Regions from separate parts of the Parabacteroides sp. CH2-D42-20 genome, predicted to be linked through region 3. Evidence: riboswitches for the same ligand, from Rfam matches in the RefSeq annotation. Region 3 holds a riboswitch; each other region holds the start of a gene.

Region 1 (8,314 bases), on a different contig from region 3:
ATTACTTATTCAGATTAAGGAAAACAGTATAATTTAGAAATATAAAGAAATGGCAAAAGAGCTGAAAGAACTTACACCGAGAAGTGTAAACTATTCGCAGTGGTACCAAGATTTGGTAATTAAGGCAGATTTGGCGGAGAATTCCGCCGTGCGTGGTTGTATGGTGATCAAGCCTTACGGATACGCTATCTGGGAGAAGATGCAACGTATCTTAGACGATATGTTCAAGGAAACCGGTCATGTGAACGCTTATTTCCCCTTGCTGATCCCGAAGTCTTTCTTAAGCAAAGAAGCTGAGCACGTAGAAGGGTTCGCCAAGGAGTGCGCCGTGGTTACTCACTATCGTTTGAAGACAAATCATGACGGTACGGGGGTTGTCGTAGATCCGGCAGCTAAACTGGAAGAGGAATTGATCATTCGCCCGACTTCGGAGACCATTATATGGAATACATACCGTAACTGGATTCAGTCTTACCGTGACCTGCCTATCTTGTGCAACCAATGGGCGAACGTGATGCGCTGGGAGATGCGTACTCGCTTGTTCCTTCGTACGGCTGAGTTCTTGTGGCAGGAAGGCCATACCGCTCACGCTACTCGTGAAGAAGCGGAGATAGAAGCTAAGAAGATGCAAGACGTTTATGCGAACTTCGCAGAGAATTATATGGCAATGCCGGTAATAAAGGGCGTGAAGTCTGAGAGCGAGCGTTTTGCCGGTGCTTTGGATACCTATACGATCGAGGCGATGATGCAGGATGGAAAAGCTTTGCAGGCGGGAACTTCCCATTTCTTGGGGCAGAACTTCGGTAAGGCTTTCGACGTTACTTTCATCGACAAGAACGGTAAGAGCGACTATGCTTGGGCTACTTCTTGGGGTGTTTCCACACGTTTGATCGGAGCGTTGATTATGTCTCACTCTGATGATAACGGTTTGGTATTGCCTCCACATTTGGCTCCGATACAGGTTGTGATCGTACCGATCTACCGTAGCGCTGAGCAATTGACGCAGATCAGCGAGAAGGTCGCTGGTATCGTGGCTAATTTGAAAGCGTTAGGCATTTCCGTGAAATATGATGACGCTGATAACAAGAAGCCGGGCTGGAAGTTCGCTGAGTACGAGTTAAAAGGTGTTCCCGTGCGTTTGGCTATGGGTGGTCGTGATTTGGAGAATAATACGATCGAAGTAATGCGCCGTGATACTTTGGAGAAGGAGACGATGACTTGTGATGGCATTGAGGAATACGTGAAGAATCTGTTGGAGGAAATCCAAGCGAATATCTTCAAGAAAGCGTACGATCACCGTGAGGCTAACATCATAAACGTAGATACGTATGAGGAATTTAAGGAGAAGATCGAGGATGGCGTCTTCATCATGGCCCACTGGGATGGAACCCCGGAAACAGAAGAATTGATCAAGAACGAGACGAAAGCTACGATCCGCTGTATTCCTTTAGCTGGTGATAAGACTCCGGGTAAGTGCATGGTGACAGGTAAACCGTCGGCTTGCCGGGTACTGTTCGCCAGAGCTTATTGATCGCCCCCCGGTTTCGGGGCGAGAGTGGTTATAAAAAAGGTACGCCTTACTGAATGTGTGAGGCGTACCTTTTTTTATTTAAATTGTTTTACTGTCTATTAACTCAATCCCTCAATCATGCCATCCACGATATCGATCTTTCGGGCTTGCGGCTCTTTAGGGAGCCCCGGCATACGCATGATCTCGCCCATGACGACAACGATCATCTCGGCTCCGTTATTGATGATTACATCTCGTACTTTTAGTTCGAAATCCTTGGCGACCCCATAAGCTTTCGGATCGGAAGAGAATGAATATTGAGTCTTGGCGATACAGATCGGATAATGGGAAATACCCAAGCTTTCGATCTGACGCAATTTTTTATCGGCCAAAGTCGTATAAACAATCGAAGAGGCTCCGTATATCTTCTGGGCCACTTTTTGTACCTTCGTACGGATCGGATCATTCAGATCATATGTATATTGTAAAGGAGCGGAAGGATGATTTTCGATCGTATCAACCACTAAGCGGGCAAGCTCCGTACCCCCTTCACCTCCTTCGGAGAAAACGTTATTCATGGCGAATCCAACCCCTTTTTCCTTGCAATGCTCAGCCACTAAAGCGATCTCCTCGTCCGTATCGGTAGCGAAACGGTTGAAAGTCACGATTACTTGCTGTCCGAAGCTCTTCATATTCTCAATGTGTTTATCTAAGTTAGCGAATCCGTTCTTTAATCCTTCGATATTCGGTTCCTTGATTTCTTTTTCAGGAACGCCACCATGAAGTTTTAAGCTCTGGGCAGTCGCTACGATGACTGTCAGTTTCGGTGAAAGCCCCGCTTTTCTACATTTGATATTAAAGAATTTCTCCGCGCCCAGATCAGCGCCGAAACCAGCCTCCGTAATCACATAATCTCCATAAGTAAGAGCCATTTGGGTGGCCAATATGGAATTACATCCATGGGCGATATTAGCGAAAGGACCTCCATGTACAAATGCGGGAGTATTCTCCGTTGTTTGTACTAGGTTCGGCAGTAATGCGTCTTTTAGCAATACGGTAATAGCTCCGGCTATGCCAAGATCATTTACCGTGAAAGGCTTATCTTCGTTTGTATAACCCAATAAAATATTTCCGACACGTCGTTTCAAATCCTCTATATCCGTAGCCAAGCAAAGGATCGCCATGATCTCTGAAGCGGGAGTGATGTCAAATCCGGTCTCGGTAGGGACACCGTTCACCGAGCCGCCTAGACCCGATACGATGTTACGTAAGCTACGGTCGTTTACGTCAAGAACCCGTTTCCATTTGATCTCCTTCAATCCCTCGCAAGTGTTGCGAGTCTGATAAATATAGTTATCCAATAAAGCGGTAATCATATTGTGGGCGGAAGTAACCGCATGAAAATCCCCTGTAAAATGCAAGTTGATGTTTTCCATGGGAAGCACTTGGGCATATCCACCTCCGGCAGCACCACCTTTCATGCCGAAACACGGGCCAAGAGACGGCTCACGTAAAGCGACCACCGCTTTCTTCCCTATTTTATTCAGCCCTAAAGCCAGACCGATCGAAACCGTAGTCTTTCCGATTCCCGCTTTAGTGGGAGTGATAGCGGTCACTAAAATTAAATTATGCTGGTCCATTTGCTTTTTATCGATCAAATGGATAGGAACCTTGGCAATATACCTGCCATAATTTTGTACTTCCTCACGAGGGATACCTAACGTTGTCGCAACTTCCTTAATTTTACGCAAGTCTGTTTCTCTTGCTATCTCAATGTCCGATTTCATGTGCTTTATGTAAGTTTATATAGTTTGAACAAAGTAAATCTAATTTATTATAATAACAAAATGATACGGAACAAGGTTTTCCCCCTTTATGGAATAATAAGATTGTGTTATTTTGATATTTTTGTGCGAAGATGGCGATGATCTTGCTTTTTGTGATAGCTGTTAGGCTTGAAATTGAACTTTTTGTAAAGTGAACTTTGCAAAAATCATACGTTTTGCTTGTCGCACTCTTAAAGAATTATAAAATAGTCTTTAAAATTATCCATCTATGATAATTTGATTAATTTTATGGTGTCACAACGATAAAAAGAAAGCTAAAATGGTTTGAGTGTGATAAATTGAAATAGATAAGAGATTAATAACATTAGCAATATAATATGTAAATTTAAGGTTATGTCAACAGTAAGATTTAGTCAGGTTACATTTGCTACTAAATCGTGGGTAGCAGAAGCATGGGAAAAGATGGTAGTGGAATTGTTTAGCGGCCGTGTCGTAGCGGAAGTCAAACAATTGGATGAAGTATGTGAATCAAAGTGGGAAGTAGAATTGAAGAAGCTTCAAAACGAGGTTCATTCTTTATGTCATCATGCGATCCATCAATTGCTCCCGATAGCCGGCTCTTATCAACAGGCATTACTGGATGACGTTGCCCAAGCCTATACGGTATACGCTCCGGAAGAAGCAGAGTCTATCTTCAACCGGGGAAACCAAGCGATCGAGGATATCAAGGACATGTATCGGGTATTCGCTACAACGCTTGTAAAATGCGTGAGGCGAACCGTAAAGTAAGCGAGTTGGAAGATATGCACGCAAAAGCGATCATGTATCATAATTCAGTGAAACCTTATATGGATACACTTCGTTTCCATATCGATCAGCTTAAGCATATATTGCATGTAGCGTAATAAGATGGGCTGTCCGGGTTTGGTTACTCTCCGGGCAGCCTTCTTCTTTTAGCGAGGTTGGATAATCAGTAGGGAGAAATAGGGGAAATCCTTGGAATGTATAGTGGTGATATCAGTAGTATAATATTCTTTTCCTGTTCCAACATTCTCGAAATAATGAAAAACCGCCTTATCCGCATACTGCCGGATACAAGTATGAATAGCCTCTTGGCAACCCGGTAATTTCATGATGACGATGATCATTCCATTTTCTATTTTTGCCGAAAGTTCATCGAACGACGCAGTCCCGGGGATTACGTTAATTTGCTCCTCTTGTTTTACGATATGTATCCCGGCCAAGGCACCTGCCGCTATAAATGCCGGAATTCCTGCGATTCGATCGACCGGGATTCCTGCTTCCTCGAATTTATCGTATACATATTGTATAGATGAATAAAAACCAGCGTCTCCCTCGGCGACGATCACGATTTGTTTTCCTTTCAAATATTCAGCTTGGGCATCCAGAAACAATTCGTTATAAGCGTTTAACGCATCTGTCCGTTCCTTACTCATTGGCAAAATAAACGGATGGATCAAGGATTCGTCTACCTCAATAGCTTTCAATATATCCGTCGCCCGAGATATGATTCCATGCTTGCCTTGTGTAGCAGGACAATAGATAATATCAGCCTTTTGTAATGTTTTAAGCCCTTTCAGCGTAATTAATTCCGGATCACCGGGACCTAATGAGACGAAGTGAATAGGATGATTCATGTGTATCTGTTTTTATTTGAAACGCAAAAGTCCTTAAAATTGCGGATGTATACAAATATTCTTACTACTTTTGTCGCTGTAATAGGCTCCGCTTATCTCTTTTTCCGGGAGGCGGATTAAAAGGGAACCGGGTGAGAATCCCGGACAGACCACGCTGCTGTGAACTTCTAAACATTCGGACAATACCTTGGCCACTGGTTTCGTAATCGGGAAGGCGTCCAGAATGGAAGTAAGTCAGAAGACCTGCCGGTTCATAAATAAATGTTGCTGTCCCGTGGAGCAGGACGAGAGTAACTGTCAATGATCAACTGTCAATTAAACAAGGATTATGAATAAGTTTATAGCGGGTGGATGCTTGCTTTTATCGGTATTGACTTTATCATGTACTTCAGGTATCCGTGAAAAAGGAGAAATAGGGAAGACGGCTTCCGTAGAGCAATCCGCATTCTCGCAAGAGCAGGTTAAGCCTTTATACGCCCAAGGATTCAAGCTTACCTATGCGGATCAATATGTCTTGGCTGATATTCAAGATCCTCAAAACGAGGAAAGCACCACGTTTCATTATGCGTTCGTAAAAAGAGGTTCGAAACCCACGGGGATTCCCGTTGATTATACGATGATAGAGCTTCCTATCCGAAGTGTTATCTGTATGACTTCCCTGCAATTATCGAATTTTATTAAATTGGGTGCCTTGGATAAGGTCGTTGGGATTACCAGTACACGGCATTTGTTCAATAAAGAGATGAACGAACGCCTGAAAGAAGGTAAAACCGCAAAGATCGGTATAGAGGGAAATTTCGATAACGAGGTTATCATGAGTATGAATCCTGATTTGATCCTTGTATCGCCATTCAAGCGGGGAGGCTATGAGACGCTGAAAGACGTGGGTATCCCCTTGATTCCCCATTTGGGTTATAAGGAGACTACGCCATTGGGACAAGCTGAATGGATCAAGTTCATAGGCTTGTTGTTAGGGGTAGAGAAAGAGGGCAATGAGCGTTTTGCCGCCATTGAGAAGAGGTATAATGAATTAAAGGAACTTACGGCGGATGGCAAGGTTAAAAAATGTCCGATCGTTTTTAGTGGCGAGTTACGGGGTGGAAACTGGTATGCCGTAGGAGGAAAGAGTTTCTTGGCACAGCTTTTCAAGGATGCCGGCGCTGATTATTTCTTGAAAGACGATGAGCGATCCGGTGGTGTTACATTAGACTTCGAGACGGTCTATAACCAAGCGGACGATGCTGATTTCTGGCGTATCGTGAATAGTTTCCCGGGAACGTTTAGCTATGAGGCATTGAAAGAGCAAGATCCTCGTTATGCGGATTTCCGTGCGTTCCGGGAGAAAGGGATTATCTATTGTAATATGAAGAACACGCCGTTTTATGAGAGTATGCCGACAGAACCGGAGATCGTCCTAGCGGATTTGCTTCATATCTTTCATCCGGATTTATTACCGGATCATGAGCCGGTCTATTATTCTCGACTTAAATAAGGAACGCTGATGAAACATTCAAATACCCTATGGATGCTGGCGATTGTCACGGCTATTTTTGTTCTAATCTTTTTGAATTTGGTGTTGGGGTCAGTCTCTATTCCTCTTCAATCGGTTTGGCATATTATCTGGAATTCAGGAAATGAGCCTATTACATGGCAGAATATTATCTGGAAATCCCGACTACCACAGGCATTGACAGCGTTGGTAGCGGGAGCAGGCTTATCCATCAGCGGCTTACAGATGCAAACCGTTTTCCGTAATCCATTGGCCGGACCTTCGGTCTTAGGTATCAGTTCGGGAGCGAGCATGGGTGTCGCTTTCGTGGTGTTGTTAAGCGGTAGTTTAGGGGGCGTTGCCTTGAGTAAACTTGGTTTTATGGGGGAGATCGCCTTATCGATAGCGGCCGTGATCGGTTCCTTATCCGTGATGGCGCTGATCGTGTATGTTTCCCAAAAGGTAAAAGGAAATGTCACGTTGTTGATTATCGGTGTGATGATCGGTTACGTGGCAAACGCCGTGATCGGTGTACTTAAATTCTTTAGCGTCGAGGAGGATATCCGTGCATACGTGATTTGGGGATTGGGTAGTTTCGCCCGTGTTTCCGGTAATCAGATGACGTTGTTCGTGATTCTTATGACAGTCTTGATCCCTCTCTCGTTCCTGCTTATCAAGACCATGAACTTGATGCTTCTTGGGGATAGCTACGCACGCAATTTGGGACTTAATATCAAGCGGGCCCGTTTGTTGGTTATCACCTCGGCCGGGGTCCTTACGGCGATTGTCACGGCTTATTGCGGACCTATTATCTTCTTGGGGCTAGCCGTTCCGCATTTATGCCGGGCCATATTTCAAACTTCCGACCATCGGATTTTAATGCCTGCGGTCTTATTCGCCGGTGCGGCGTTGGCGTTGATCTGTAATTTGATCGCCCGTATGCCGGGGTTCGAGGGAGCGTTACCTGTCAACTCGGTAACCGCTTTAGTAGGTGCTCCTGTAGTGGCCTCGGTATTATTTAGAAAACGAAAGAATGAATTGAACGAGTAAGATGAAACAAGATACGATTCATATTAACGGACTTTCGATCGGTTACCATTCTAAGAGTAGTACAAAGCTGGTAGCTAAAGGTATACACTCTACGATCTATAGTGGTGAATTAACCTGTTTGCTGGGTGCTAACGGGGTGGGGAAGTCTACTTTATTGCGCACGTTATCGGCTTTCCAACCTAAATTAGATGGGGAAATATTGGTCCTAGGAAAAGATATAGATGCTTATTCCGATAAGGAATTGAGCACCACGATCGGTGTCGTGCTGACCGATAAATGTGAGATCCGGAATATGTTGGTACGGGAATTGGTCGGGATGGGACGTAGCCCGTATACCGGCTTCTGGGGCAAGTTGAGCAAGGATGATAAGCGGATCGTGGAAGAATCCATCGCCCTTGTCCGCATTGAGGAACTAGCATCCCGCATGGTCCATACCTTATCGGATGGAGAACGCCAGAAAGTGATGATCGCTAAGGCGCTCGCTCAGGAGACTCCGGTTATTTACTTGGATGAACCTACCGCATTCCTTGATTTTCCTAGCAAGGTAGAGATTATGCAATTACTCCATCATCTAACCCGGAAAACGAATAAGACGATATTTATGTCCACTCACGATTTGGAACTGGCTCTCCAGATATCGGATAAGATCTGGTTAATGGACAAAGCGAATGGTATCTCTACCGGTACCCCCGAGGATTTGGCATTGAGTGGTCATTTAAGCAATTTCTTCGCCCGGAAAGGGATTGTTTTCGATAAGGATACCGGATTATTCCGTATAGATAATCAATTCTCCCGACAGATCCGCCTCGTTGGACATGGC
Region 2 (8,314 bases), on a different contig from region 3:
TTATAGATCGCCGTAACAAAATCGGCCATGGCCGCCGCGTGAATCCGTTTCTCGATCAGTTCCCAAGGAGTCATCAAGTCTGAGAGGGAAATCACACAGAAATCATGTCCGATAGGAGCGCCAAGCAAGGACGCAGCTTTCTGGAAAGCGCTGATGCCCGGATACGACTCGATCTCGATCTCGCTTCCGGATTCTTTCTTCATCTCATAAATCAGAGGAGTCATGCCATAAATACCGGCGTCACCGGAACTGATCACGCAAACCGTCTTTCCCTCGTTGGCATAAGCGAAAGCTTGCTCGGCACGAGCTTGCTCACGTTTCATACCTGTATCTATACATTCCGTTCCCTCACGAAGCAAGTGGGTGATAAAACGGAAATAATATTTATATCCTATGATGACATCCGAGCTTTGGATAGCGGCCAAAACCGCAGGCGTTATATCGGCCTCGCTACCGGGGCCGATTCCGGCGACTATAATCTTGCCTTTATTCATTCAAATCTATTTTATAATACAATGTTCTCAATAAATATAATACAAATATACAGGCTTTACTTCTTTCTTCTCGCTTTTCGCCTGATATATTTTATCGCAAGCCATACACCGGATAAGGAAACGAACGTGCCTCCCAACATGGTTCCCCACATCACGATATTCCATAAGACCGGATGATCTACCAAGAATTTCAGATTCAAGCTATGCAATGCCGGATACATCCAATGGTTCCAACGAGACGGCGTATTTACATAACGGTATTGTCCATTACGGGGATTAATGTAATAACAACTATTATCCACGTCTTGAATAGATACTTTCCAGACCGGGAGTTCTAAATTCCTTTTTCGTGAGATATAATACGTATCATAAGCATCCAACAGTTTGATATCAGCCGTGGTCCCGATACCATGTATCTGAGACAATACGGAACGGATTTCTTTCGGTCGCAGGTTCAATAAAGATATCCCGTCACTCTTATTTGCGTTCACGACAATATCCTTCGTGTCTGTTTGTACGATGTAAAAGGGTATATCACCAAAACTACTCCATTCCAATTGACGGATCTGGCCGGGATAGGCTTGTACGACCGCCCTGTAATCCAACGGATAATCGAGTGGGGAAGGAGCCATCTTCCGCAGTTCTTGAACCGGGTTTATATCGAGCTTGGCTTTCAACCCCCAATCCTGTACACGAGCCAAAGACATCATACCACTAAAGCAGAAGGTGAGGACAAATAAACCGAATAACACCCCAAGAATATGATGCCATTTATACCAGAACTTCTTATAAGGGGAAATCAAATGACGTCTCCTCGCTAACCGGAAATCCCGTATTCCTAAATAGATCCCGGCGATACACATAACGCACCCGATTCCGGATAACCAGACAACTACCTTTATCCATAATTCAGCGTCTTGCCGCAAGGAAGTGAAATAGACCCAATGAGGGATCGCCCCGAGCCAAGCCCAGAAACGACTGTTTTTATCCGTATATTGCAAAACCTCCCCGGATTTAGAGGATATGTATAATTCATGTCGTTCCGGATCGGCGAAATGGAATTTATAGATCGGAAATTCCTCTTTTAAACGACCGAATGGAATCCATTGGTCCAAGGTATACAAGGAATCTACCTTCGCTATGGAAGAGGTATTCCATAGTGATGCCACACGTTGGATATGATTCCAGTCGATTACGGGTAATCTTTCCGTCGAGTCGGCAGGAATATCATAGCTCCCTTTCTCCGTCCGGAGATGAAAAACAGTTTGTCCCAAATAGCTGTTTAAGGTAACATGGTTTATCCGCTCGTTCTGCGGTAAACGTTTCTCTATCTGGTCTAACGAAGGAAGATTCTCCGGAGAGAGAATATCCATCTTCGCCCGTTTACCGGCCCGGTCCGCTCGCGGGAACGTATGGTAGATCATTACCAATCCCGATAGGAACCAAACGAGGAACAGGATACTGAGTGCCGTGCCCAGTATCCTGTGTATAAATTGCATGATCTTTGTCAATAGATTCATGAGCGTATGTTCTATATATTATAATGTATAGGAGATAGCCACTTGGAAATTACGAGGCATGCTTGGCACCATCTGTTGTCCGAGCGCTTGGTTATAATAATTGTTGTCAAACAAGTTATTCAAGTTGAATGTAAGGTGAATATTGTTGTTCAACAAATAAGACATACCGAAATCGGTTACCCAATACGGATCGAACCAAGAGTTGTTTGACGTATTACGGTATACTTTACCGGTATAACTGCTACTCAAGTGAAATTCCAGATTCTTCAAGACACCCCGAGGGATGGTATAACTGCCGTATGCGTAGAAAGTCTGGTTCGGTACGTTGCTCTGCCAGTTTCCTTCTTGGCTATTCAATTGTTGCTTTGTCTCATCCGGGTTATTGCCATAGATAGCCTCGATCAATTCCGGATCCTTTATTTCTTTCATCTCCCGGATCTTGGAGTCGTTCAATCCATAACCGATCGTCAGCGCTAAGGTGCTTACCGGAGAAAGAGTGACATCAAAATCAAAACCCTTGGAATCTTGTACACCCACCTGTCCGATTACGCTCATCGTGGTAGTCTCGCCGTTTACCTCCACTTGATAGTTGTTGGTCAACGTAGCCGTACTGTTCATCTTCCGGATATAGAACAAGCTGGCATTGGCGCTTAATATATTGTTCAATTGATATTTAAGCCCCACCTCGGCTTGGTATCCTTTCTCCGGCTTAAATACTTCCTCATTGCGAGCAGGCTCGAAACGATTTCCATCACCTCCTACATAAACGACATTATCTTGATAGAACGTACGGATCGGTTTGAAGAAAGAAGCGAAAGAAGCATAAATGGATGTATTCGGATGGGGCAGATAGACCGCTCCGAAACGATAAGTCAACGCCTTATTCTTTATCATATTGAAGCTTGAATGTTCCTCATACTCACGTCGTCCGGTAGGAGTTGTAGCGCTGGCGGACATATAACGGAAAAAGTCGTAACGTAGAGCGGCTAATACCTTCCATTGCTCGTTGAACTCAACCATATCTTGAAGATAAAGGCTGTTGGAATAATGATGCGTAACCGTTGCTTTCGAGAATTTACTGGTCATATATCCCATGCTATGCGGATCATAAACAGATACATGCGAATAAAGGCCGGGACCCTGAACATCATCTCCTAAATTATATCCCGAATAGCTGGTACGATTCAAGGCGACGAAAGAGTAACCTCCCATATACGTATGCTTTATCTCACCCGTCCTGAATTTACCGCTTAGCTCGAGCGTATTGGCTACCGTCTTGGCTATATGGGAGAAGCGAAGCGGGAAAGAAAGATATACACTGTCCAAACAGATATATTTTTTCTGGCCATTTTTCATATAATAATGATCATAGATCGGATCATCACTTTCGAGATAGTCGAGGGCTTCCGTCCCAAAATAGTTGATATCGTCGTTATTGTAAGAAAGGCGATCTGTTAGTTTTGCGCCGTTCCAAAAAGTATGTGTGTACTGCGTTGATATGTTCCAAGCGTGATTCTTCATAAAGTCGGACTCGTTATTGTAGCGAGCCTCACGGTCAAGTCCCGGTAGCATATCATTTTTATGGAGATATAACTGTCCTGTTTGCGCATTATATACATCATTTGCCATTAAATCGGGAAGACCAATCTCCGTTCCATAGAAGTCGCGGTTAAAACCTCCACGAACATCTAATAGGTCACGTTCCGTCATTTTAGCTTGCAATGCCAGATAACCGGAAAAGCGACGGTTGCCATTATCACGCCAGCCCTCTTGATCGGAAAAGTTGACATTGGCGTAATAATTGACCGGACCGACCAATTTACCGCCCATGCCAAGCGTCGCCTCTTTATTCTCGTAACTACCATAGGCCAATCGGGCGTTAACGCTCTGTTTCTCTGACGGGGATTTACGAACGATATTCAAGGTTCCACCTACGGCTGAATGTCCGTAAAGTACAGAAGCCGGTCCCTTTAATAATTCAATAGACTCGATACAGGATAGATCGGGTACGGGATAAGAGTTGTTTATTGCCGAACGTTCATCGCGGATACCGTCTATCATCATGATAGAATGATCGAAACCACGGATCGACAATTGTTGAAATGCGCCATAAGATGTCTGGAATCGTACGCCCGGCATAAAGCGTACCGCATCTTGGATATTACGGATACCTCGCAACTCCAAACTACTCGCCGTAATGCTATTAATTGAAATAGGAAGATATTTCATAGGTACGTCCAACTTCGTGATTTGTGGACGTGGCTTGCGTGCGGCGGTCGCTACGACTTCTTGAATATTGAATGTCGTATCGGCGAAATTCGTGTACTCATTCTTGTGTTGCGCCTGCATCGTACTGATACATAAGGCTGTCAACGGTAAGATTGTCAAAACTCTTTTCATATATTTAGCATTATAACTGTTTATTGTATGCATGTGAAATCCCTTTCGAAAGAAATTCCATTTTCCTTCGAATGAAAATTTAGTTTCTTTCGGAAGGAATTACTTTTTCTTCCGAAAGGAATAAAAAACATTGTGTAGTGAACTTTTTTAGTCCTTCTCTACCGCATAAGCTTTCTTCTTATCAACGATATCGATCATCTTATGTTTAGCCATGAAACGGGCATGTTCGATGAAGATCTTCTGGATATCCGGATTCTGTCCCAGACCTTCCATAAATACGCTTACCTCGTAGCCTTTCTTTTCCAATTCCTCTTTCCAATCACCGGCGATATCGTTTTTCGCATGGTCTCCGGCAACAAACATAAATGGCATCAACAAGACTTTCTTCGTTCCATTGGCCTTTACTTGGGCTACCATCGTATCAAAAGTAGGATAGCCCTCGATGGTTCCTACGGAATAATCCTTGAATCCCTTCTCCTTCAACATATAATCCAACATAGCATATTGGGCCGTCGCCGGTGTATAAGTGCCATGGCCTACCAATAAAGTAGCGCCTTCTTTCGCCCCATTTTTTATGATAGCGGCGATTACCGCCTCATAATCCTCCGGTGTATACAATAAAGGATTACCGATACGAATCTCCTTGAAAGAAGATTTCATGGTGGCAACATCCTTACGTAAGGATTCCATCTCGATACCTTCGATTATATTCGTGGATTGGATCAAGACATGTGTATAACCATCAGTCTTTAATTTTTCCAAGGCCTCGATCGGGTTCAGTTTCTCTACGCCACGAGCTTTTAAGCGGCGCATTACAATGCGAGAAGTCCATGCCTCACGCAACTCAACATCTTTGAAAGCTTCTTTCGCTTTTTGATTGATCGCGTCGATTGTCAAGGCACGGGTATCATCATGGGTTGTTCCAAAATGTACCATCAATAAAGCGGCCTTATCGCCCGGTTGTAAAGAGGCGAATAAATCGGATGCTACAAAATTCTCGCCATCGTGCGCACGACAAACTAGGCTGATGACCAGCAGGAAGAAAGATAGTAAGTGTTTCCTCATCATATGAATATATTAATAATTAGATTACATATCAATCCCACGGAGACAACGTATTATTCCGTCTCCAACATCTTTTAGATATAGGTGATATTTCTATCCTCTTAATTACTCCTAACCCCGGGAGGAATTAATCATTACTTCGCTTGGCAGGTTTCCTGACTGGCTCGGAAAGCAACCTTCCCATCTTTCTTAAGACAGTGGCATAGCAGAACGCTTTCCTTTTCAAGAGCTTCACAGTAGCGGGCACTGTTCCGGATTCTAACCGGATTCCCTTTTATAGAATTGTCGGTAGACAAACTCTATCACCTAAGCGGTCGCAAATTTATATAAATAATCCCGAAAAGTAACAACATCTTTCAAAGAATCCCTGTTTCAATAGCATCTTTTTTGTTTAACATCAAATAAATAGATATGGAATGGATAACTAATTTACTTCAACATTATCCGGAGCTAGCTATTTTCATAACCTTAGCTCTCGGTTTCTGGATTGGCAAGTTTAAGATAAAGAAGTTCACGCTGGGAACGGTTACCAGCGTATTATTGGTCGGTGTATTGATCGGGCAATTAAAAATCGATATAAGCGGACCGTTAAAGTCCGTCTTTTTCTTGATGTTCCTCTTCGCTGTAGGATATAGTGTTGGGCCACAGTTCTTCCGGGGATTGAAAAAGGAAGGTCTTCCTCAAATGCTTTTCGCCGCCGTCATGTGTGTGTTTTGCTTGATCGCTCCTTTTTTACTGGCGAAACTTATGGGATATAACGCAGGCGAGGCCGCAGGATTATTGGCGGGCTCCCAGACGATGTCGGCAGTATTAGGAGTTGCCGAAGATACGATCGGACAGATGAATATTAGCGATACGGATAAAAGCGCTATGGTCAACGTGATGCCCGTGGCCTATGCGGTAACTTATATTTTCGGTACGGCAGGATCCGCATGGTTGGTGAGTGATATCGGGCCACGTCTTTTAGGAGGACTCGACTACGTGAAAAAAGCCTGTAAAGAGCTAGAGGCTAAAATGGGAAATAACGACGAGAGCGAGCAACCGGGCTTTATGCCTGCCGCCCGTCCGGTAACTTTCCGGGCCTATAAGATTAGTAATGAATGGTTCAAGGAGGGTAAAAGCGTAAAGCAGTTGGAGGAATATCTGGACCAATTAGGACGGCATTTGTTCGTGGAGCGTGTCCGTATTAATAATGTACTAACCGATGTTAAACCGGATTTGGTTTTACATACCGGAAATGAGGTTGTCCTAAGCGGTCGCCGGGAATTCGTGATCGGAGAGGAGAACTGGATTGGCGACGAGGTCAATGACATTGAATTGCTCGATTTTCCGGCAGAGACGTTACCCGTACTAGTGATCCATAAGGAATACGTGGGGAAAAAGATCTGCTATTTACGCAATCAATCGTTCATGCACGGTGTTAGCGTCAAGTCCATAAGGCGTGCGGGTATCAATATCCCGGTCTTGGCCGCTACGGTGATAGATTCCGGTGATATGTTGGAATTGGTGGGTATGAAATCAGAGGTAAATAAAGCGGCTACGACTTTAGGATATCCCGATCGCCCAACCAATCAGACCGATTTGATTTTCGTGGGTATCGGTATTTTCTTAGGGGGAATTTTAGGTTCGCTCGCGATTCATTTCGGAGGTGTCCCGATCAGCCTGAGTACGAGTGGCGGCGCTTTGATAGCCGGACTCGTCTTTGGATGGCTTCGTTCCAAGCATCCGACCTTCGGGCGTATTCCGGAGCCTTCCGTCTGGATATTAAATAATTTGGGACTGAATATGTTTATCGCCGTAGTCGGTATCACGGCGGGTCCCAGTTTCGTGACCGGATTGAAGGAAGTCGGTATAAGTTTATTTATTATCGGTGCTTTAGCGACATCTATCCCGCTTATCATCGGTATTCTGATGGGACGTTACGTTTTTAAGTTCCATCCGGCTATCACTTTAGGTTGCACGGCAGGTTCACGTACGACAACCGCCGCATTAGGAGCGGTGGAAGATGCCGTAGGAAGTGAGACTCCAGCCTTAGGCTATACCGTTACCTATGCGGTGGGTAATACTTTATTAATCATCTGGGGTGTCGTTATTGTGCTAATCATGTAATATATATAATGTATGGACAAGAAGAAAATACATGTCACGAGAGAATATGAGAAAAAGATGTCGGAGATTAGCCCTTTCGAGCTAAAGAACATCTTGATAGAGTTAGCGGATGAGAGCGCTCGTAAAAGTACGCACATCATGCTGAACGCAGGAAGGGGAAATCCAAACTGGATCAGTACGGTTCCACGGGAGGCATTCTTCCTATTAGGGCAGTTCGCCTTGGAGGAATGCCAGCGGGAAACCGAATTGGCAGATGAGATGGCCGGAGCCGCAGGGGTTCCCAACCGCAAAAGGATCGCGTCTCGCTTCGTACAGTTTCTAAAGAAACATGCGCAATCTCCCGGCGCTACTTTATTGAAGGGTACCTATGAATATCTGGTCACGGAAAAAGGTGTAGATGAGAATGAGCTTGTATACGAATGGGCGGAAGGTGTCATTGGTGATCAATATCCGGTTCCCGATCGTATCTTGAAATATACGGAAATGCTCGTGCGGGATTATTTAGACCAAGAATTATGTGATAACCAGCCCCCTGAGGGAATATTCGACCTTTTCGCTACCGAGGGCGGAACTGCCGCCATGTGTTATATCTTCGATTCCTTGCAGCAGAATTTCTTGTTGAATAAGGGAGACAAGATCATTCTCTTCGCTCCGGTATTCACTCCTTATATAGAGATTCCGGAACAGGCTCGTTATCTTTTTAATGTCATAGAGATAAAAGCCTTG
Region 3 (8,314 bases):
GGACGGGCGTATCGTTGGCTTCAACGAGGAGAAGATAGTAACCGCTATCCGTAAAGCCATGTTGCATACAGACAAGGGAGAAGATATGCAACTGATTCGCCAGATCACAGATCATATCTCATTCAAGGGAGAACCTCAAATGACCGTAGAGGCGATTCAAGATGCCGTGGAACTGGAATTGATGGCCAGTAGCCGGAAGGACGTAGCGCAGAAATATATCGCTTACCGAAATCAGCGAAGCGTAGCCCGCAAGGCGAAAACACGGGATATGTTCTTGGAGATTATCAATATCAAATCCAACGACATCACCCGTGAGAACGCGAATATGAACGCCGATACACCCGCCGGCATGATGATGAAATTCTCCAGCGAGACCACCAAGCCGTTTGTAGATGACTATTTATTGAGCGAAGAGGTCAAGGAAGCCGTATCTAACAACTACCTCCATATTCATGATAAAGATTATTATCCGACTAAAAGCTTGACCTGCGTACAACACCCGTTGGATCGCATCCTGAAATACGGGTTCTCCGCCGGTCATGGCGAATCACGTCCGGCTAAACGAATCGAAACCGCAAGCATCCTTGGCTGTATCTCTCTAGAGACCGCCCAAAACGAGATGCATGGCGGACAGGCGATACCGGCGTTCGATTTCTACCTAGCACCTTACGTACGTAATAGCTTTATCGAGGAAGTAAAGACCTTAGAGGATTTATACGGACAGGATTTCTCCCACTTATATAATAAGCCTATCGACGATTACCAGACACAGACCTTGGATGGATTAAGCGGTGATAGACGCATTATACAACATGCCATCAACCGCACGGTAAGCCGTGTACACCAATCGATGGAGGCTTTTATCCATAATATGAACACGATCCATTCCCGTGGAGGCAACCAAGTGGTATTCAGCTCCATCAATTATGGGACCGACACCTCGGCGGAAGGTCGTTGCATCATCCGGGAGTTATTAAAAAGCACTTACAGAGGCGTAGGTAACGGCGAGACCGCTATCTTCCCGATCCAGATATGGAAAAAGAAACGAGGCGTAAGCTATCTGCCGGAAGACCGTAACTACGATCTTTACCAATTGGCCTGCAAGGTCACCGCCCGTCGTTTCTTCCCGAACTTCTTGAATCTCGACGCGACCTTCAACCAAAGCGAGGATTGGAAAGCGGACGATCCTCAGCGCTATATCCACGAGGTAGCGACCATGGGATGCCGTACCCGTGTATTCGAGAATCGTTTCGGACCAAAGACTTCTATCGGACGAGGTAATATATCCTTCTCGACGATCAATATCGTGCGATTGGCTATCGAGTGCATGCAAGTGGAGAATAAGGAAGAGCGTATCGCCCTATTTTTCGCTAAACTGGATCATATGCTGGAACTTACGGCTCGTCAGTTGCATGAGCGTATGGAGTTCCAGAAAACCGCTTACGCGAAGCAATTCCCGTTGTTAATGTCTTCCTTGTGGTTAGGCTCGGAAAAATTGAAGCCTAACGATCCGATTGCCTCCGTTATCAACCAAGGCACCTTGGGTATCGGCTTTATCGGACTGGCCGAATGCTTGGTAGCCCTTACCGGGAAGCATCATGGCGAAGATGAGGATTCGCAAGCCTTAGGCGTAAGGATCGTTACGTATATCCGGGATCGTGCCAACCAATTCTCTGAGCAATACCAACACAATTATAGCGTACTGGCAACTCCGGCTGAAGGCTTGTCCGGCAAGTTCACGGGAAAAGATCGTAAGCAGTTCGGATCGCTCCCCGGTATCACGGATCGGGATTATTATACGAACTCTAATCACGTCCCGGTATATTATAAGTGCAGCGCCCGTCATAAAGCCGAAGTGGAAGCTCCTTATCATGATTTGACTCGTGGCGGCCATATCTTTTACGTAGAGATGGATGGCGACGCTACCCATAACCCCGAAGCGATCATGCGTGTCGTGGATATGATGGATAAATACAATATCGGATACGGTTCCGTAAACCATAATCGTAACCGTTGTCTGGATTGTGGCTACGAGAACTCCACCCCGAATCTGGAAGCCTGCCCGAAATGCGGCAGCAAACACTTGGACAAACTTCAACGCATCACCGGTTACTTGGTAGGAACCACCGACCGTTGGAACAACGCCAAGCTATCCGAGCTGAACGACCGCATCACCCACAACTAATTTTCAATTACCATGTTGTCTATCATAGATATCATCGAAGATACCACCGTAGACGGTCCGGGATTCCGGACCGCCATCTATGCGGCGGGTTGCCCGAACAAATGCCCGGGTTGCCACAACCCCGAATCATGGGATATCCATAAAGGGAAGAAAGTAAGAACGGAAGAGATCGTGGAGAAAGTGCTGGCTGACGAGTTCGCCAACGTCACCTTCAGTGGTGGAGATCCCATGTTCCAGCCGGAAGGCTTCACCGAGGTAGCCAAGGCGATCAAGGAAAAAAGCCAAAAGACGATCTGGTGCTACACGGGATATAAATTCGAGGACCTGATAAAGAACCCGGCACAAGCCGCCTTATTATCCTATATCGACGTATTGGTAGATGGCCGCTACAAACAAACCCTTCGGGATGAGAGCCTTTTATTCCGGGGAAGCAGCAACCAACGGTTAATTGACGTACAAGCTTCTTTAAATAAAAAGGAAATCGTAAAATACAAGTACGATCCTTTTATTTAAGGCTTTTAAGGCACACACATGCATAAAATCTTGTACGGAACAAGAAATAAACATCCATTCTCTTATATATAAAGAGAATTACATCAGCATCTATTCCTCAATTTTCAACGTGGTCTGTACAAACCACGGCGTGGTTTATAAAATCCACGGCGTGATTTGTACAGACCACGTCGTGATTTATAGAATAGAAGCGCATTCAACAAAGAATATATAAGTATCCGGATAATTATTCTTACTGAAGCGAGACGGATATTAGCATGATTTCATACCTTTGCATCCGAATTGGTTCCGTTCGCTCGTTCGGGCATACGGATTAAAAGGGAATCCGGTGAGAATCCGGTACAGTCCCGCTGCTGTGAAACTCCTTTAACATTCTAATACTACTTTCGCCACTGGCCTAGTAAGCCGGGAAGGCATTAGAATGGGAGTCAGTCAGAAGACCTGCCATTCATTTAAGATTCATATCCTCGTGGGTTAGGGTATAGAGAACACATATATAAGAACAAAAAGAAGATGATGACAGACAAGGAAGTATTGTTATTACGGCGCAAATTGGATCTTTTGCTCCGTACGGGAAAATTGTTGATGGAAAGTGCCGCCGATACGAACCGTATCGAGCGCAACATGAAGCGGGTGGCCGCCTTTATGGGGATTCCCGAGGAGAAATTGCATATCGATATCCGATGGACCATGATTATGGTGAACGTAAGCGATGAGCGAAACTCATTCTCCAAATTCCAGAAATGCGAGAAACATGGTATTAACATGACAACGATATCACAGGTCAGCAAGCTCTCATGGCGGGCGATCGAGCAAGATTATTCCTTGGATAAATATGAGGAAGAATTGGAAAAGATAGTTCGCCAACCTCGGAATTATACCCCTTATATCGTAGCGATCGGAGCAGGATTCGCTTGTGGAGGTTTCTGTAAGTTATTTGGAGGAGACTGGATCGCGTTCTTGTTAACCTCGATCTGTACTTTTATCGGTTTCAGGGTGCGTGCCCGTTGTGTAGAGGCTGGCCTTAACGCCTACATGGGGATCGCTCTTGCCGCCTTTATTTGTACTTGTCTAGCATATGCCTCATCTTTTCTGGGAATATCCGGTACTCCGTATCTCCCGTTACTGGCTTGTGCCCTATTCATCGTACCGGGCGTACCTTTGATTAATTTTGTAGACGATATGATCGATAATCACTTGCTGGTCGGTATTACCCGTGCCGCAAACACGGTGATGATGGTAGCGGCAATGACTTTCGGTATCGCTTTCGCCTTGCGCCTGCTCGTGATGAACGACGTATCGATCGACCATAAATTCAGCGAACTAAGCATGGTCCCACATGATCCGTATTACGTATATGCGATAGCGGCCGCCATATCCGCCGTTGGTTTCTCTATGATATTCAATATCCAACGCCGTTTATTATGGGTGGTTGCTTTAGGCGGTATTATCGCCGTATGCATCCGGAACTTCGTGAACTTCGAGCTGGGCTATGGTCCCGTGATCGGCTCGTTTATGGGAAGTTTCGTTGTCAGCCTGATTGCGGTGAAAGCGGTTCATTGGTTCCATGTACCGAACCATGTATTGACGATCCCTTCTGTTATCCCAATGATCCCGGGAGTATTGATGTATCGCTCGTTATTAGGTTTTATCAACCTTCACGGGGTGATCGGCGAGGTTACGAACGCCTTCTCCAATGGTATTAACTCCGCCCTCATCATCCTTTGTATCTCTTTAGGCGTAGCCGTCCCCAATATCTTCGCCCGTCGTTACATCGCCAAAGACCGTCAACGTTATCTGCAAGAGGAGTTGGAGAAACGCAGGCAAAGAGGTAAGTTTATTGAGTGGTGACTTTAGCTGATCATTCGTGGGTATTCGCACCCTTACTATTGTAACGTTTGCGTATTCAACTTGATTGGTTTAGATTTATGAAGAGGTATGTGGGTCAAACATACCTCTTTCTTTTCATCTCAGTTTCCTGAATTGTTTCTTTATCCAAAAATAATAGCCGGTTATTGCGAAGATCGTCCCCAACAAGGAAACTAAGCAAGTCAATATACGGGTAGTCATTCCCCCCCACGAGCCGACGTGTACGGAATAAATCCATCCTCTTATCTTCCCCGATTTTGGGAGATCTTTATATAATTGGACTTCCGTAATCTCACCCGTAGCAGGATCAAAGGAGTAACGGTCGCTTCCTCTTGTATTCCCATAACGGGCCGTAGAAACCGTAGCGGAGCCATCTTGGATCGTGATTGAGTTAAAGTCCGGATAATGGCTTTTCAATGCCGATAACACCTCAGCCCATTGTGTGTAATCCGTCTTTTTCTTCGCGGGTTTCTTTGCGCCGGAAGAAGCTGGAGCATGATGCGCTTGAGGCGGGTTTGCACTAATACCGAAGACACTATAAAAGGCATTTCGATACCAACCAAACGACCATGTTAATCCGGTTAACGCTAAGATAAGCAGGAGCAATGCCGCATAGAATCCCCCGGAGACATGTAAATCATAGAAGAAACGGAACCAACCAGCCTTGGTCTTTACTTTCAACCGGTTTCTCAATACTTTTTTATTACGGGGATACCAAATTACGATTCCACTTATAATAATAATCGCCAAGACCAAAGTCGCATAGCCAACTATTGATTTTCCCCAAGAAAAACTTCCATCCCGTTTATACTCATCAAGTAACCAACGATGAAGACGCATCATTTTCAGGAAAAAACCTTGTCCGTCATCCATCCCGGTCACCTCCCCGGTGTAGGGATCAATAAAACCCGCGGCCTTTTTCCCCGGTAATACCAGTTGATAAGTTCGTCTCGGGTCAGACGATACCCGAATACCGTTTATTCGAACCGAATCGGGTAATTGTTGGCGCGCCGATTCTATCAAGGCGGCAGGCGAGAGAGGTTCCCCTTTTACTTCCTTTACAAAATAACGGGAAGGGTAGCCTAATTCTAATATCTCTGTCTCAAAGACGAGAATCGCCCCGGTCAGGCAGACAATCGCAATAATAATGCCAAAAGGTATCGATAGCCATAAATGTACTTTCGCAAAGAATTTTCTCATTTTCCGAATAATTGTTTAATCCCGTCATATATACCCGGAACCGCTACCGTTCCATGGTTCTCGTCGGGAAATGATTTACTAAAGAAACGCAGGTTCTCCGCTTGTGGCAAAACCTCCGAAAGAAGATAACTCACTTTGTCAAGATGAATGTCCACCCGGTCCGTCCTTTTTTTAGACGCGACACCGATATACAGGCTTTTCCCTTTAAAATCACGGCCTGCAACCAAAGCCTCCGCCTCCCGGACCAACCGCCCCTGATCCCACCACAAACTAGGGTCGACCGCTAGATAGGTATCAAATAATTCCGTATGACGAAGAAACGTATTCAAGGTGAAAAGCCCCGCATACGAATGACCGATAAGCATATTCCAGCCGTTCGTGCGATAGGCACTATCGATAGCAGGACGAAGTTCTTCCGTAAGAAACTTACTGAAAGCCTCACTTCCCCCTCCTTGCGGAATCGCATCTATGGAGATTTTACCATCCCGTCCGGCGGCTGAAGCGGTAGGCGTAAAATCACGTGTCCGATCCGTATTTAATACCCCGACAATAATACAGGGAGGTAGATATTTACCTCTACCGGATGCCAACGTTTTCCTTATGCCTACCAGCGAATGAAAGAAAGAATCTCCATCTAGCAGGTAAACAACCGGATAGCGTTGTTTCGTATCCATATTATAATGCTCCGGCAGGTTTATCCAATAACTCCGGTCTTCTTGCAATACGGTAGAGTACAAAACCAGTTCCTTTCCTATACAAATATCCTCCTGGCTCCGCAGGGTTAGCGGGAGCAGGAGGAATATTAAAAGAATGTGAGTCCGACTCATACTTGCTTATTACTCTTGAGCGGCAGTCAATTTACCTACACCACTGATTTGCTCTGCCTCAACGGTAAGACCTTTTGTTGCGGTAGCTGTCTTCGGATCGATACGATACACGGCAGGTTGACTTCCATCGGTAGTCGTAACCGCCATATAAGCGATACCATCCTCCGAGAACGGAGTATTGCCAAATCCGGAAATAACATCCGTGGAAGGCAGCCCCTTCACGTAAGTAAGACTCTTATCCTCTCCTTTATAAATAGCCAACTCTTTCGCGGCGAATCCGGATTCAGTCAACGGACGATCATACATCAACAACAAGAAATAATCTTCCGTGATATGCCAACAACGCAAGAATGCCTTACCACCCGTCTGTGCCTCCAAATTACAATAATAATCAGGATCAAACTCCTCCGCATTAGCCTTAATACGAACTACACCGGCCGGCAAAGTCGTTTTCTGTACCTCCGCGGTCATCGTCTTGGCATAGCTGGGCGAGAACACATACACATCGCCGTTGTCTGCCGTCCAAATGGTCTGGTAGTATTGAGAACGGTTACGTCCGCAAGCATAACTGATCTTATCCGTCTTTATCAGTTTCGGGTTCTCGAATTTCTCGTTCGCATAAATAGCGACCCAAGCCTCGTTCGGATATTGCGTCCATTGCAATTCCCCTTTTTCGTAAGCGCCACTACCGCTTCCTCCGGATTCTGTCTTTACCAGCTCCGGGTATTTAACATATTTACCTCCCTCCGCTTTCACGCCGTACTTACTCAATCCCATCGGGATAGCCGCAGAATAGATCCGGCCGTTCGCTTGGAGAATACCCGCTAACGTAACGAACTCGCCATTTCCCAAATAATTCTCCGACAAGATCGTATTCGTGTTTGTCGTAAACGTCTCTTTGGCCACATCCAGATAAGAGAGCAAGAAGCCTTTAGGCAGATAACCATTCTCGTCCGCATATTCCTCACCCAGATCACCGGTAGAAGATGTAATGATATAGTCGCCGTAGATACCATAAGAAGTAAATCGCTTGATCTCGTAAGTATTATCACGCTCTTTAATCTTACCTTCCGCATTCAGTACGTATGAAGAAGTAACACCGGCATTTCCCTGGTTGTAAACCAAACGATACAAATATTTATCCTTATAGAAGATCCATTGCGTACCGCTTTCCGTAGTGAGTCCGTTGTTTTTAGCGGAGATAGAGCCATCACCCAGCGTATCGGCTGTCAACAAGTAATTTGCGTCACCGACAGAAGCGGCGACTACATAGCTCGAAACCGCCTCCGAGGTCGATCCTCCGCCATTTCCATTCCCGTTGCCTCCGTTATCCGGGTTTACAGGATCGTCGTCACTACAAGAAGTAAATACTCCCCCAACCAATAACGCGGCGGCAAGACCTGTCATTAAATAATTCTTCTTCATGTTGTTTTAATCTATTATGTTTTGAATTAATTATTGATAAATAAAAGATAGTCACACTTTAAATTAATTACCGAAATAAACCCTCACCTTACCATAGAAAGCCCTGCCAGCCTTCTGCAAGCTGAAGTTATCGTATAATTTCTCGTTCGTGAGATTCCTGCACTCGAAAGAGATATTGTAACGCCCGTTCTGTATACCATAAGAGAGTGTCAGGTTATGCGAGAATTGAGTTGGTACCACAAATTCGGATTCACTGCCTACTGCCTCCGAATACAGCGGGAAACTATGCATATAT

What was found. A riboswitch is a leader RNA that binds a small molecule or an ion and turns the genes downstream of it on or off. The one in region 3 is predicted to bind cobalamin.
Region 1: it holds a riboswitch for cobalamin, as region 3 does, so the genes downstream of both, D7V92_RS04735 (ABC transporter substrate-binding protein) here and D7V92_RS00455 (threonine/serine exporter ThrE family protein) in region 3, are expected to answer to the same signal.
Region 2: it holds a riboswitch for cobalamin, as region 3 does, so the genes downstream of both, D7V92_RS15005 (sirohydrochlorin cobaltochelatase) here and D7V92_RS00455 (threonine/serine exporter ThrE family protein) in region 3, are expected to answer to the same signal.

Annotation. Positions count from the first base shown of each region.
Region 1 covers NZ_RAYG01000005.1:128,012-136,325, reverse strand. The annotation lists gene proS (proline--tRNA ligase) at 50-1,531, shown strand; gene D7V92_RS04750 (formate--tetrahydrofolate ligase) at 1,630-3,297, opposite strand; gene D7V92_RS04745 (hypothetical protein) at 3,691-4,086, shown strand; gene D7V92_RS22415 (hypothetical protein) at 4,062-4,202, shown strand; gene D7V92_RS04740 (precorrin-2 C(20)-methyltransferase) at 4,251-4,955, opposite strand; cobalamin riboswitch at 5,022-5,221, shown strand; gene D7V92_RS04735 (ABC transporter substrate-binding protein) at 5,284-6,447, shown strand; gene D7V92_RS04730 (iron ABC transporter permease) at 6,457-7,494, shown strand; gene D7V92_RS04725 (ABC transporter ATP-binding protein) at 7,496-8,314, shown strand, end outside.
Region 2 covers NZ_RAYG01000024.1:61,070-69,383, reverse strand. The annotation lists gene cobJ (precorrin-3B C(17)-methyltransferase) at 1-494, opposite strand, end outside; gene D7V92_RS15015 (PepSY domain-containing protein) at 551-2,014, opposite strand; gene D7V92_RS15010 (TonB-dependent siderophore receptor) at 2,033-4,414, opposite strand; gene D7V92_RS15005 (sirohydrochlorin cobaltochelatase) at 4,562-5,479, opposite strand; cobalamin riboswitch at 5,607-5,804, opposite strand; gene aspT (aspartate-alanine antiporter) at 5,891-7,588, shown strand; gene D7V92_RS14995 (bifunctional aspartate transaminase/aspartate 4-decarboxylase) at 7,601-8,314, shown strand, end outside.
Region 3 covers NZ_RAYG01000001.1:122,570-130,883, forward strand. The annotation lists gene D7V92_RS00445 (anaerobic ribonucleoside triphosphate reductase) at 1-2,185, shown strand, start outside; gene nrdG (anaerobic ribonucleoside-triphosphate reductase activating protein) at 2,198-2,698, shown strand; cobalamin riboswitch at 2,965-3,162, shown strand; gene D7V92_RS00455 (threonine/serine exporter ThrE family protein) at 3,212-4,549, shown strand; gene D7V92_RS00460 (PepSY domain-containing protein) at 4,664-5,767, opposite strand; gene D7V92_RS00465 (alpha/beta hydrolase) at 5,764-6,594, opposite strand; gene D7V92_RS00470 (DUF4374 domain-containing protein) at 6,604-8,019, opposite strand; gene D7V92_RS00475 (TonB-dependent receptor) at 8,083-8,314, opposite strand, start outside.